One region of the Pseudaquabacterium prasiolae genome, then DNA from elsewhere that is predicted to be linked to it. Evidence: predicted binding sites of a transcription regulator. Region 1 holds the regulator's gene; each other region holds the start of a gene.
The links. Region 1 encodes sigma-54, which starts transcription at its own class of promoters, with help from an activator protein. Its sites were predicted from a motif close to TGGCANGNAANCTGCTTT; they were not measured.

Region 1 (2,262 bases):
GCGCGCATGGGCCTGAGCTACCTGCCGCAGGAAGCCTCGATCTTCCGCAAGCTCACGGTCGAGGAGAACGTGCGTGCGGTGCTCGAGCTGCAGGTGGGGGCCGATGGTCGGCCGCTGGGCGCGGCCGAGATCCAGCAGCGGCTTGACGGCCTGCTGCACGACCTGAGCATCGAGAAGCTGCGCGAATCGCCGGCGCCGGCGCTGTCGGGCGGTGAGCGGCGGCGCGTGGAGATCGCCCGCGCGCTGGCCACGCAGCCGCGCTTCATCCTGCTCGACGAGCCCTTTGCCGGCGTCGACCCGATCGCGGTGATCGAGATCCAGCGCATCATCGGTTTTCTCAAGCAGCGCGGCATCGGTGTGCTGATCACCGACCACAACGTGCGCGAGATGCTGGGCATCTGCGACCGCGCGTACATCATCAGCGAAGGCCGTGTGCTGGCCGAAGGCACGCCGTCCGAGATTGTCGAGAACGCCGACGTGCGCCGGGTGTATCTCGGCGAGCACTTCAAGATGTGAGCTTGGGCGGAAAGCAGTCATGAAACCGTCCCTACAGGTCCGCCTGTCGCAGCACCTGGCGCTGACGCCCCAGCTGCAGCAATCGATCCGCCTGCTGCAGTTGTCCACGCTGGAGCTGCACCAGGAAATCGAGCAGATGCTCGAGGCCAACCCCTTTCTCGAGGCCGAAGAGGGGGGCGACGATTCACTGGCCTACGGCCTCGAGCGCGTGGCCGCCACGCCCGAGAGCGGCGCCGGTGCCGAGCGCGAGAAAGAGCGCCAGAGCGAGCGCGACGACGCCGGCACCGAAGAGCCCGCGGGCGTGGATGCCGCCGAGTTTGGCGCCACCGAGCGCGACGACTGGGAAAACGGCACCGAGCGCGACGACTTTGATGGCATCCGCGAGGCCCCGTCCAACAGCCCCTCGGGCAGTGGCGGCGACGACGATTTCGAGCCGGTGGACGCCGCCAGCAGCGGCCCCTCGCTGCAGGATCACCTGCGCCGGCAGCTGCTGGGCATGCGCCTGTCCGACGAGGACGCGGCCACCGTGATGGTGCTGATCGAAAGCCTCAACGAGGACGGCTGGCTGGCCGACCCGCTGGAGGAGATCGCCGCCCGCGTGGCCGACAGCCTGGGCGTGGCCGAAGACGACCTGGAAGAGCGCGAAGACCTGTTTGGGCGCCTGCGCTGCGGCCTGAAGTGGCTGCAAAGCCTCGAGCCCACCGGCGTGGGCGCGGCCAATCTGGGCGAGTGCCTGGTGCTGCAGCTGCGCGAGCGGCCCGCCAGCCCCGCGCGCAAGCTGGCCATGCGCGTGAGCGAACAGCACCTCGATCTGCTGGCGCGGCGCGACATGAAGAAGCTCACGCAGGCCACCGGCGCCGATGAAGCCCTGCTGCGCGAGGCGCAGGCGCTGATCCTGAGCTGCGAGCCCAAGCCGGGCCGGCCGTTCACGCGCGCCGAGGCCAACATCATCGTGCCCGATGTCATCGTGCAGAAGGCGGGCCGCGGCTGGAAGGCCGTGCTCAACCCCGACGTGATGCCCAAGCTGAAGATCAACGATCTGTATGCGCAGGCCATTCGCGGCCAGCGCAACGGCTCGGCGGGCGGGCTGTCGTCGCGGCTGCAGGAGGCGCGCTGGTTCATGAAGAACATCCTGCAGCGCTTTGACACCATCCTGCGCGTCAGCCAGGCCATCGTCGAGCGGCAGAAGGGCTTCTTCACCCATGGCGAGATCGCGATGAAGCCGCTGGTGTTGCGCGAGATCGCCGACGAGCTGGGCCTGCACGAGAGCACCATCTCGCGCGTGACCACCGCCAAGTACATGAACACGCCGTTCGGCACCTTCGAGCTGAAGTACTTCTTCGGCTCGAGCCTGAACACCGAGGCGGGCGGCAACGCCAGCTCCACCGCCGTGCGCGCGCTGATCAAGCAGCTGGTCGGCAACGAAGACCCGGCCAAGCCGCTGTCGGACAGCCAGCTCTCGGACATGCTGTCCGAGCAGGGCATCCAGGTGGCGCGGCGCACGGTGGCCAAATACCGCGAGGCGCTGAAGATCGCGCCCGCCAACCTGCGCAAGGCACTTTGACCAAGACCCCACGCCCGCCGATCGGCGGCTACAAGACGCAGCGCCACGACGAGGCGCGCGGCCCCGGCGCACGCCCCGGCCCCGGCGCACAGCGCGGGCCGGGCGCCCCGGTGCGCATTCCGGCCAAGGCCATTGCGCCGGTGGGCGACACGCCGGTGTCGCTGTTTCTGCCCTGCGCCGCG
Region 2 (2,262 bases), on a different contig from region 1:
CAGGCCGGCCCATGCGGGCGCGGCGTGCCCCTCGGCCGCCACCACGGCGCCGATCAGGCCCAGCCAGCACAGCAGGCAGGCCACCACCCGACCGGCGGCGCGCCAGGCCCGGGCCCCTGCGCCCGCGCCGGCCTGGATGGCCGCGCCAGGCGCCGCCACGCGGCCGCTCGACCGCTGGGTCGGCCGGGCGTGGCTCGGGGCATGGTGGGGCAGGCTCGGGGGCATGGCATGGCTGGCCCGCAACTGCCCCGGGCGATTCGCATCTGACTGGTGGCCCTGTGTATCGGCCCGTCCGCGGCCAACTTGAACCTGGCCCTTCTCCCCTGCATTCACGGGGTTTGCCGGCTCGGCAACGCGCCCGCCGGGCCGGGTGTCACTGGATATTCATCGGCACTGCCTACCGTCGGGGCACCGGGACTCGAAGCACCCGGATCGATCAACGCCGCTGGAGTCAGCCCCATGTTCAAGCACCTTCTCGCCCTGGCCGCCGCGGCCGCCGTGGCACTTCCGGCTCAGGCCGCCCTGAATACCGGCGACATCGCCTTCACCGCCTTCAACGCCGATGAAGACGGCTGGAGCCTGGTGACCTTCGTGGACATCGCGGCCGGCACTCAGATCTTCTTCTCGGACAGCACCGCGACCAGTGCCACCACCATCGGCACCGGCGAGTCCTCGTTCAGCTGGAACACCGGCGCCAGCGTGATCTCGGCCGGCACGGTGGTGCGCTTCTCGGCCATCGACGCGACCACCCGCGCGGCCTCGGTGGGCAGCTTCAGCGTCATCCACGGCAGCAACCTCGGCCTGAGCGCCACGGCCGAGACGGTCTACGCCTTTCTGGGCAGCAGCGCCACCTCGGTGGGCACCATGCTGACGGCCGTGTCGTCGGAAGCCAATGCCAACGCGCTGACCGCCGTGGGCCTGACCGCCGGCACCAACGCCGTCAAGCTGACCAGCAGTGCCGACTTCGCCGGCTACACCGGCGCCCGCACCGGCGCCGCCAGCTTTGCGGCCTACCAGCCGCTGGTGAACAACGCCGCCAACTGGGCCATCAACGTGGGTGGCAATGGCGTTGGCGTGGTGCCCGACACCACCGTGTTCGCCCCGGTGCCCGAGCCCGAAAGCCATGCGCTGATGCTGGCCGGCCTGGTGGGCCTGGGCTTCATCGCCCGCCGCCGCCGCGGCTGAGTGGCGGGCAAACCGCCCTACTCTAGCCTGACCAAACGGTCAATTTCGGGCATGCACGCCCCGGGTTCAAGGGGCCCGCGTGGCGCGGCTTCTGCATGACGGAAGCGACGATGCGGTGATCGGGTGACGGCGCCCCACGAAGGCGCGCCTCCCGGCACCGCATCGCGTTTTTCCACACACCACCGGAGTGCATTGCATGAAGAAGTTGCTGCCCGTCACCGCTGCGCTGTTTGCCGCCGCCTCGCTGTCCCTGCCCGCCCAGGCGCTGACGCTGGTGCAATGGGATTTCGAGACGCCGTTCGCCGACCTCAACAACGCCACCGCGTCGCCCGCGGTGGCCGCCTCCACCGGCAGCGGCACGGCCAGCGGCTACCACGCCTCTGCCGCCACCGACTGGACGACGCCGGTCGGCAATGGCTCGGCCAACGCCATGAGCAGCAACACCTGGGCGGTGGGCGACTACTACCAGTTCAGCTTTGCCACCACCGGCCACGCCGACATGCTGCTGAGCTTTGACCAGACCGGCAGCGGCACCGGCCCGCGCAGCTTCGCGCTGGCCTACAGCACCGACGGGGTGAGCTTCAGCACCTTCGGCAGCTACGTGGTGCTGATCAACAGCTCGCCCAACCCGGTGTGGAGCGCGTCCTCCGTCTCGAGCGTGTACTCGTTCAGCTTCGACCTGTCGGCCGTGTCGGCACTCGACAACCAGGGCCTGGTCGTCATCCGCCTGGTCGACACCGCCACGACCTCGACCAGCGGCGGTGTGGTCGGCGCTGGCGGCACCAGCCGTATCGACAATGTCACCGTGGCCATGGCCCCGGTGCCCGAACCCGCCTCCTACGCCCTGCTGCTCGGCGGCCTGGCCGCCATCGGCCTGCTGGCCCGCCGCCGCAGCCGCCGCTGAAGCGCCTGCGCGCCAAGGCGATCCCTTCACCTGATCCACCCCACCTCCCCATGAGCTCACGCCAACTCCCGCCTTCGTCGCCCCGCCGTCTGCTGGCCAGCTTGTCGCTGGCCCTGCCGCTGGTCATGCTGGCCGATACCGCCTCGGCCGCGGTGCTGATCAGCCAGGTCTAT
Region 3 (2,262 bases), on a different contig from region 1:
CGCGTTCTGGTAGGTGCGGCGCTTGTCCAGGTCGTACACCACTTCCATCTGCTCGATCTTGTCGAGCGTGAACTCTTCCGAGCGGTCTTCGCCCAGCAGGCCCACGGCATCGGCACGGCACTGGCGGCAGTGGCGCATCAGGTTCGCGCCACCCATGCACGCATCCTGCACGGCCTTCAACTCCTGCGCGGTGGGGCCGCGCTGGCCGTTCAGGCCGAAGTAGGTGCCATGCTCGGGCTCGCTGATCAGCGGCATGATGTTGTGCAGGAAGGCGCCGCGCTTCTTCACCTCGCGGTTCACGGCGATCAGGTGCTCGTCGTTGATGCCGGGGATCAGCACCGAGTTGATCTTGGTGAGCACGCCGCGCGCGGTCAGCATCTCCAGGCCCTTCATCTGCTGCTCGTGCAGGATGCGGGCGGCCTCGACGCCGGTGACGCGCTTGTGGTCCCAGAAGATCCACGGGTAGATCTTGGCGCCCACCTCGGGATCGACCATGTTGATGGTGATCGTGACGTGGTCGATGTTGTACTTGCAGATCTCGTCCACCAGCGCCGGCAGGGCCAGGCCATTGGTCGACAGGCACAGCTTGATGTCGGGCGCCTGCTCCTGCAGCATCTTGAAGGTGGCAAAGGTCTTGGTGGGGCTGGCCAGGCTGTCGCCCGGGCCGGCAATGCCCAGCACCGTCATCTGCGGGATCTCGCTGGCAACGGCCACCACCTTCTTCACCGCCTGCTCGGGCGTGAGCTTCTGGCTCACCACGCCGGGGCGGCTTTCATTGCTGCAGTCGTACTTGCGATTGCAGTAGTTGCACTGGATGTTGCACGCCGGGGCCACGGCCACGTGCATGCGGGCGTAGTGGTGGTGCGCCTCTTCCGAGTAGCAGGGATGGTTCTTGACCTTGTCCCAGATCTCCTGGGGCATGTCGTCGGGGCCGGCCGAGGTGCCGCAGCTGGCCTTGCCCTCGCCGCCGGTGGTGCCGCAGCCCCCCCCGGTTTCAATGACGGGGCTGACAGCTTGATGACCTTTGCGAAGGTCGCCGATCGATACGAAGGCAGTGTTGCTCATGTCACGGGCCTCGAGAGTGGGGGGTGTGATGCCTCGTCATTGCGAGACGCGTGCCAGCCATCGCCAAGAGAAAACGTGTTGAAAATCAATGGCTTGCCGCGATGTCGCGGCTGTGGGCCGTGGTCTGGTTCACGACAAATTCGACAGCCGGGCCGGCGGCCGGCCGGGCCGCCGCAGGCCGGTGCTGCACGCCGGTGGCGCGGGCGCGCCGGTGACAGCCTGGAGCAAGCTTCGGCCCGGCTGCGCCAGCCTGCAGCAGCGCCCGGGGTTTGCACGGGATGGCCGGTGAAGGGCCTGCCCCGCAGCATGCGCGGCCGCTGAACAACCCGGCGCCAGGCCCCGCCCCTGCGGCCGGCCGGCGCCCCCTGGAGACCCGAGCATGCCGATCGCCGACGCGCCACTGATGGCGCAACTGCTGTGCGTCCGCGCCCCATGGGCCGTGCTGGCAGTGCTGCCCTCGGCCGACCAGCGCCTGGTCACCGTGCAGATCGGCCGGCCGCGGCCGGCGCCGCGCCTGTGGCTTCGCCGCGAGCAGCCGGCGCCGCTGCTGCGCCACCTGCGCTGGGAACATCTGCCGCTGCTGGGCCAGCGCTGCCAGGTGCTGTTGTCGCTGGCCCCCGGCGAGGCCGTGCCCGAGAACCTGCCCTGGGCCGGCGAGGAGGGCCAGCACTTCAGCCGCGCGCTGTCGCGCCAGGTGATCGACCTGCTGCTGGCCGGCGCCACCGTCGAGCAGCTGTGCGTGCTGCTGAAGCTGCCGGTGGCCGACCTGTGGCGTTTCAAGTTCCGGCTCGATGGCGGTGGCGCCACGCCACCCGCGCCGATGCCGCCGCCGTTGCCGCAGTCACTGTCGCAGACGCAGACGCAGACGCAGACGCAGACGCAGACGCAGACGCCGGCACAGTCGCCGGCGCAGCCCATGGCGGCGGCGCTGTCGCCGCTCTCGCCGTCATCGTCGCCGTCATCGTCGCCGTCCCCCGCTGCGGTGCCCGCCGGGCGGGCCACGGCCGGCATCGAGATCGCGCCGTGGCCGCCGGCGCCTGCCCGGCCCGACACCGAGCCGCTGCCGTCGGCCACGGCGCCGCTGTGGCGTGCCCTGCTGCTGGGCCGCGTGGCGCTGGAGGTGCGTGCGCTGAGCCTGCGCCTGCTGCTGTCAAAGCTGCAGCGCGAGGCGGCCCTGCACCAGGACGCCGACCTGCA

Region 2: the regulator sigma-54 is predicted to act here: its motif matches at 1,266-1,283, upstream of N4G63_RS20705 (PEP-CTERM sorting domain-containing protein).
Region 3: the regulator sigma-54 is predicted to act here: its motif matches at 1,104-1,121, upstream of nifB (nitrogenase cofactor biosynthesis protein NifB).

The regions. Positions count from the first base shown of each region.
Region 1 covers NZ_JAOCQD020000001.1:508,791-511,052, forward strand. Annotated here, with positions in the region: gene lptB (LPS export ABC transporter ATP-binding protein) at 1-516, shown strand, start outside; gene N4G63_RS02055 (RNA polymerase factor sigma-54) at 536-2,080, shown strand; gene N4G63_RS02060 (THUMP domain-containing class I SAM-dependent RNA methyltransferase) at 2,221-2,262, shown strand, end outside.
Region 2 covers NZ_JAOCQD020000002.1:1,925,933-1,928,194, forward strand. Annotated here, with positions in the region: gene N4G63_RS20695 (diguanylate cyclase domain-containing protein) at 1-159, opposite strand, end outside; gene N4G63_RS20700 (PEP-CTERM sorting domain-containing protein) at 460-1,185, shown strand; gene N4G63_RS20705 (PEP-CTERM sorting domain-containing protein) at 1,382-2,089, shown strand; gene N4G63_RS20710 (ExeM/NucH family extracellular endonuclease) at 2,140-2,262, shown strand, end outside.
Region 3 covers NZ_JAOCQD020000004.1:195,886-198,147, reverse strand. Annotated here, with positions in the region: gene nifB (nitrogenase cofactor biosynthesis protein NifB) at 1-1,065, opposite strand, end outside; gene N4G63_RS26375 (hypothetical protein) at 1,445-2,262, shown strand, end outside.